2 linked regions of the Lichenihabitans psoromatis genome follow. The protein of the gene in region 2 interacts with the protein of the main gene of each other region in a pairwise test. Links are inferred from orthologs where the notes say so. Each region holds a gene or a part of one and is shown on either strand. Other genes may lie near its edges.

Region 1 (3,357 bases), 700 kb from region 2 along the record:
GTCTTTCGATTGGTCGGGCGTCGGCGGGTTTGGCTTGGTGTCCTCGACCGGGGCGACCGCTTCGGCTTTCGCGACAGCCTCGGGACGAACCTCCTTGGCGGTCTTCTCGCCCTTCATGATCTGGTTGAATTGCGCGTCGGTCACCATCTCGACCGGAACGGTCTCCTGAACGTCATCGAAGACCGGCGCCGAGGAAAACGACACGAGCGCCGCGCCCAAGGCCGCCACGTGGACGACCACGGAGACGACGAATCCGGGCTCTGAAAAGCGACGCTTCACCGACACGACGATCTCACTTCGTGTCTTGGTCCGTGACGAGCGCGACCTTTTTATAACCAGAGGCCGTGATGATCGACATGACTTCGGCGATGCGACCGTAATTCACGGTCTTGGCACCACGCACGTAGATGCGCTCGTCATAGCCCGCCTTGGCCAGCGCCTGCAGCTTGGCCGGAAGCTCGTCGACCGTAACCGGCTGATCGAGAATATAGATGTCGCCCTTGGGATCGACCGCGACGCTGAGCGGCTTCTGGTCGACGTTGAGCTGTGCCGCCTTGGTCTGCGGCAGGTCGATCGGCACGCCGCTCGCCAGCAGGGGAGCCGACACCATGAAGATGATGAGCAGCACCAGGATGACGTCGATGAACGGCGTCATGTTGATCTCGGCCATCGCGCCATAGCGCGGCACGCCCCGCCGACGCCGTCCGCCTTTGCCACCCGCCGATACGGACATGCCCATGGGATGCTCTCCGACTAGAGGGGATCAGGCTGCGCGATCGCGTTCGCCACCGACATGCTGATCGATCTGCCGCGACAGGATCGACGAGAACTCGTCGGCGAAGCTTTCCATCCGGGCCTGGAACTTTGCCACGATGCCTTGCAGGTTGTTGAAGAAGATCAGCGCCGGAATGGCCGCGAAGAGGCCGATGGCTGTCGCCAACAGCGCTTCGGCGAGACCCGGTGCGATGACTGCGAGCGAGGTGTTTTTCGAGGCTGCGATCGAGCGGAACGAGGTCATGATACCCCAGACCGTGCCGAACAGCCCGACGAACGGGGCGGTCGACGCCACGGTCGCCAGCACGATGAGGTTATGTTCGAGCTTCTCGACTTCTCGAGCAATCGACACGTCAAGCACCTTCTCGAGCCGTGCATGCAGCCCCATGAAGGACGAGCCGACGTTCTGGAACGAGCGCTTCCACTCGCGCATGGCAGCCACGAACAGCGACGCCATGCCGATCGTCTCGCGTTGCGACAGGGTCGTATAAAGTTCTTCCAAAGACTGCCCGGACCAGAACACTGTCTCAAATCGGTCGATGGCCTTGCGGGTCTTGGAGAACAGGATCGTCTTGTTGATGATGATCGCCCAACACCAAACGGAGGCGAACAACAGGCCGAGCATCACCACTTTCACGACCAGATGGGCGTTCCAAAACATTCCGAAGATCGAAATATCGGCGACCGGGGCTGCGACATCGGCAGGGTTCATCGGCTCTAAGTCCTTGCGGTCGACGCGTCTCTAGAAGGATGGTCGTGTGTCCTGTCGCCAAAATCGGTCAATTCTGGGGCTTGAACAGGACGGCTCCTCGGCGAATCCACGCGACGAGTTAATCCCTGATTATCGTTAAGGAGCCGTTACTGAAAGGTTTATGCGATCGAAGGCGACAAATGTTTCCCATCGGGCCGCAATCTCGCCATCAAAGCGGGGGGAAAGCGCCGCGCTCGACCGTCTTGAACCAAGCCGATGCGGATGTCGGCCGTGACAAGGACGTCCTCGCCGCGCTGGATCGACTGGCCCATCGTGACGGAAGCGCCGCCGAGCGCCTCGATGGTGGTGTCGACCATCAAGATATCGTCCATCCGGGCGGCGGCGCGAAAATCGAGCGTTATATGCCGCACCGCAAAGGCCATCGGACCGCTCTCTGGTGAGGCGCGGAGGTCGGCCTGGTTGATGCCGAGATGGCGCAGGAACTCGGTGCGGCCCCGCTCGAGAAACCGCAGATAATTGGCGTGGTAGACGACGCCGGAGAAATCCGTGTCCTCGTAATAAACACGCACGCTCCATCGATGCGCCTCGAAAGCGGCACCGCTCATCCGACATCGTCTCCGAGATCGAACAGCCCGATCTGGTTGGCGACAGGCGCTTGCGAGGGGACCGCGAGCCCCAGGTGACGAAACGCATGCGGGGTCAGCATGCGGCCGCGCGGCGTCCGATGCAGAAAACCAAGCTGGATCAGGAACGGCTCGATGATGTCTTCGATCGCGTCGCGAGGCTCCGACAGGGCGGCCGCGATCGTCTCGATGCCGACCGGGCCGCCCCCGAACGAGATTGAAACGGCGTCGAGGTAACGTCGATCCATCTGGTCGAGGCCGACGTCGTCGACGTCCAGCAGTTTCAGGGCGCGGTCGGCGACCTTGCGGGTGATGATCGGTTCGTCGTCGACAACGGCAAAATCGCGCACCCGACGGAGCAAACGTCCCGCGATCCGGGGCGTGCCGCGCGCCCGCCGCGCAATCTCATTGGCGCCATCAGGCGCCATGCCGATCCCCAACACCCGCGCCCCGCGCCGCACGATGCTTTCGAGTTCGGTTACATTATAGAAATTCAGCCGTAGCGGGATGCCGAAGCGATCGCGCAGAGGCGTCGTCAGCAAGCCGGCCCGCGTGGTCGCGCCCACGAGCGTGAATTTGGCGAGATCGATCTTCACCGACCGGGCCGCAGGACCTTGGCCGATGATGAGATCGAGCTGGAAATCTTCCATGGCCGGATAGAGGATCTCCTCCACGGCCGGATTGAGCCGATGAATTTCGTCGATGAACAGAACATCGCGGTCTTCGAGCGCGGTCAATTGCGCCGCCAAGTCACCCGCCTTGGCGATGACGGGACCAGAGGTCGAGCGAAAGTTGACGCCGAGTTCGCGCGCCACGATTTGAGCCAGCGTTGTCTTGCCAAGGCCGGGCGGCCCGACGAACAGCACGTGATCGAGCGCTTCGCCTCGGGTCTTGGCGGCTTCGACGAACACCTTGAGGTTCTTACGAAGCGCCTCCTGGCCGGTGAAATCCTCCAGCACCTGCGGCCGCAGCGACGCCTCGTGGTCGTCATCGCGAAGGTCCGGGGTGAGCAGGCGTCGGGGCTGGTCTGACACTGAGGGGGTCCGGGCTGTCGCGGGCGCTTTGGCGGTGATTTGTTCTCGAATAGCATAGAGACGTCGTGCTAGGCGAACCGCTATGCCGGGCCGGGCCGCGGTCATCCTCGTTGCGATCGAGCATCATGCCGCTGTCCCCCCGCGCTTTCGTCATCGGCCACCCGATCGCTCACTCGCGCTCGCCGCTGGTTCACGGGTTCTGGCTCGATGCGCT
Region 2 (3,627 bases):
AGGCACGTCATCAGGCTGCAAGGCTTCGCGCGGGCTTCGAAGCGAACGGCGCCCCCCGAAGCTCGATCGTCTCTCGGCCGGACCCTGCGTTGGCGATGTTGGATCTTTCGGAGTGTCGACCATCATCAAACCGTGAGTTGCGGATGTGAATATGTAGGGCGCGACCCTAAGGCTTTTGCGCCGCGGCGACTACCGCAAGGTGAACGACGGCATCACGGCCTCCGACGGAGATGCGCCGATCCGCCCCGGAACCCTGCAACAACAGCACTGAAAATGTGGCGACGCAGCGACAAACCAGTGAGAGGTCACGAAACGCTATTGTCATGTTGCAGACTTGTCGCGTGACGGTGGTTCCAGAGAGCCAGGGCGGCACAGCGTCGACGACGTATCAGTGTTCGACGCGTTTGAAGATGAGTGACGCATTGGTGCCGCCGAAGCCGAATGAATTCGACAGCACATGCGTGATCGGACGGGCTTTGGCCGTGTGGGCCACCAGATCGATCTGCGTCTCGACCGACGGGTGATCGAGGTTGAGTGTCGGCGGGACGATCTGATCGCGGATCGCCAGCAAGGAAAAGATCGCCTCGACGGCTCCTGCCGCGCCCAAAAGATGGCCTGTGGCGGATTTCGTCGACGACATGGCAACCGAGGACGCCGCATCGCCGAGGACGCGCTCGACAGCGCGGAGTTCGATCTCGTCGCCCAACGGCGTCGAAGTCCCATGAGCGTTGATATAGTCGATGTCGCTGGCCGAGAGGCCCGCTCGCTTCAAGGCCGCCGACATGCACCGAAAGGCGCCGTCGCCATCTTCGGCTGGTGCCGTGATATGATGCGCGTCCCCCGACATGCCGTAGCCGACCACCTCGCCATAGATCTTGGCGCCACGGGCCTTGGCATGCTCAAAGCTTTCGAGAACGACGCAGCCTGCGCCTTCGCCCATGATGAAACCGTCGCGATCCCGATCATACGGGCGGGAGGCGGCTTGCGGCCGATCGTTGAAGCCGGTCGTCAGGGCGCGACAGGCCGCGAAGCCAGCGAATGACAGTCGGTTGACGGCCGATTCCGTGCCGCCCGCCACCATGACTTCCGCGTCGCCAAATTGGATGATGCGAGCCGCATCGCCGATCGCATGCGCGCCTGTGGAACAAGCCGTGACGACGGCATGGTTCGGTCCCTTGAGGCCATAGCGGATCGATACATACCCGCCGGCGAGATTGATAAGGCGGCCGGGAATGAAAAAGGGTGAGATCCGGCGCGGCCCTTTTTCGTCGAGCAGAAGCGCACCGTCGTTAATGCCGCCGAGTCCTCCGATACCGGATCCGATCATAACCCCGGTCTCGATCTGATCCTCATAGCGGGTCGGAAGCCAATCGGCGTCGGCTAAGGCCTGCCCTGCGGCACCCATCGCAAAGACGATGAAATCATCGACCTTGCGCTGCTCTTTTGGCTCCATCCAACGAGCGGGATCGAAGCTCCCGTCGGTGCCGTCGCCCCGCGGCACTTCGCATCCGATCTTGCACGGCAGATCGGACACATCGAACCGATCAATCAGTTTGGCGCCGTTCTTGCCCTCGAGGAGAGCGCGCCAGGATGTGTCGACATCGCCGCCGAGCGGCGTCACCATACCGACCCCGGTAACTACAACGCGCCTCAATGAATCCACCTCATCACCCTCAAGCTCCGAAGCTTTCGGAGCAAGAGGATCTTTCCGCGCTTCGCTTCATCAGACGCCGGTTCTGCGACCGGCTTGAACCGCATCACCGGCTCTGCACCCTGCTCGGCAGGACGTGCTGGCTTAAGCCTTTTTGTTCTTTTCCAAGAACCGGACGGCATCGCCGACCGTGACAATCGTCTCGGCAGCATCGTCCGGGATTTCAACACCGAACTCTTCTTCGAAGGCCATCACGAGTTCGACCGTGTCGAGCGAATCTGCGCCAAGATCGTCAATGAAATTAGCGTTATCGACGACCTTTTCCGGCTCGACGCCGAGATGTTCAACCACGATCTTCTTTACGCGCTCGGCGACATCGCTCATTTTTGTATCCTCGTTCATATTCATTTTGGTTGGTCACGCTCACCGTGGTGATGCATGACCGCTGCCCCCTCGTGGACCGTTCGACCGACCATCGTCAGACCGGACAGCCACGAGAAACGAAAGCTCTCCCACGTTCCGCGTGACCGAAGGTTCGCCCTGAAGACCGAACCAACAGCTGCGTCGCGGGCACCTCGACTTGAAACACGAAGACCTCGAACCGTCACTCGACTTTTCGCTTCGCATGCAAATCATCCGACGAAACCCAGTGTTTTTCCACTGATAATCCGTCGGCGGCGCTGGGTCGTAACATACTTTATAGACGATTGCGAGAGACCCGCCAGCGGATCCTCATGGGCTCGACCAAGACCAATAAGGCTCTCAAATCATTGCCATTCCGCCATTGACGTGAAGAGTCTGCCCCGTCACATAGCCGGCTTCTTGGCTTGCGAGATAGACAACTGCGGAAGCAACGTCCGATCCGTTGCCTAGACGTCGAGCCGGGACGGAAGCAAGTATTGATTCCTTTTGTTTGTCGTTCAGCACGTCCGTCATCGGGCTCTCGATGAAACCTGGGGCGACGCAGTTCACCGTCACGTTCCGCGTGGCGACCTCGCCGGCCAAGGACTTCGACATGCCGATCATCCCGGCCTTTGAGGCGGCGTAATTGCTCTGACCTGGATTGCCCATCACCCCGACCACGGAGGTGATCCCGATAATCCGGCCATAGCGTCGACGCGTCATGCTTTTCAGCGCCGCGCGAGCCAACATGAACCCTGCTGTCAAATTGACCATCAGCACGACATTCCAATCATCATCCTTCATCCGCAGCGCCAGCGTATCGCGCGTCACGCCGGCATTGTTGACCAGGATATCGAGAGGGCCTGCCGCCTCTTCGGCTCGCGCCACAAGGGTCTTGACCTGTTCGGGATCCGACAGATCGCATTGCACCGGGAAGCTTCTCTCGCCCAGGGTTGAGGCAAGCGTCTCGAGCGCCTCGACACGCGTTCCCGACAGAACGACCGTCGCGCCCTGCTGGTGGAGTGCGGTCGCGATCGCCTGGCCGAGGCCGCCCGTTGCACCCGTGACGAGCGCGGTTTTCCCCGATAGATCGAACATCAATGCTCCTGGATCGAATTGCGAGCCGCCGCAAAGGCCTCGATATCTGCCGGCGTTCCGACCGATATCGTCCGCAGTCCTGGCGTGATGCGCTTGACGAGACCGCATAGAACGGCGCCCGAACCGAGTTCGACAAGATCATCGACACCGGCCTCGGCCATCGTCAGCACGACGTCTCGCCAGCGAACGGTGCCGCAAATCTGTGCCACCAGGGATTGCCTGATGGAGTCGACGTCGGATACCGGCTTACCATCCCGGTTGGCGAAGAGCGGGACGACAGGCGGATGCATCGACACCGTCGCAAGCGCATCCTGCATTTTATCGGCGGCAGACCGCATGAGACCGCAATGAAAAGGAGCGGAGACATTGAGCAGCACGGCTCGCTTGACGCCCCGCTGCTTGGCCAAAGCGATCGCGCGGTCGATCGCAGCCGCGTGACCCGATAGGACGACCTGTCCGCCTCCGTTATCATTCGC

The links. Proteins that work in one complex are often made in the same cells at the same time.
Region 1: the proteins of EY713_RS17180 (region 2) and ybgC interact in binary tests that used the Escherichia coli proteins (3 or more experiments, as listed by UniProt). The link is inferred for Lichenihabitans psoromatis from one-to-one orthologs.

Annotation. Positions count from the first base shown.
Region 1 is NZ_CP036515.1:4,379,951-4,383,307, reverse strand. The notes cover bases 369-3,357. They hold ybgC (tol-pal system-associated acyl-CoA thioesterase), read right to left. Parts: upstream 2,092-3,357; coding sequence 1,645-2,091; downstream 369-1,644. Other genes in these bases: EY713_RS20485 (shikimate dehydrogenase), read left to right, coding at 3,269-3,357; ruvB (Holliday junction branch migration DNA helicase RuvB), read right to left, coding at 2,088-3,143; tolQ (protein TolQ), read right to left, coding at 764-1,486; EY713_RS20505 (ExbD/TolR family protein), read right to left, coding at 369-739. Outside these bases: more of EY713_RS20505, read right to left, coding at 293-368.
Region 2 is NZ_CP036515.1:3,677,285-3,680,911, forward strand. The notes cover bases 416-3,305. They hold EY713_RS17180 (acyl carrier protein), read right to left. Parts: upstream 2,036-3,305; coding sequence 1,796-2,035; downstream 416-1,795. Other genes in these bases: fabF (beta-ketoacyl-ACP synthase II), read right to left, coding at 416-1,654; fabG (3-oxoacyl-[acyl-carrier-protein] reductase), read right to left, coding at 2,414-3,151; fabD (ACP S-malonyltransferase), read right to left, coding at 3,151-3,305. In the rest of the region: endolytic transglycosylase MltG, read right to left, coding at 1-6; more of fabF, read right to left, coding at 389-415; more of fabD, read right to left, coding at 3,306-3,627. UniProt on the Escherichia coli protein: Carrier of the growing fatty acid chain in fatty acid biosynthesis.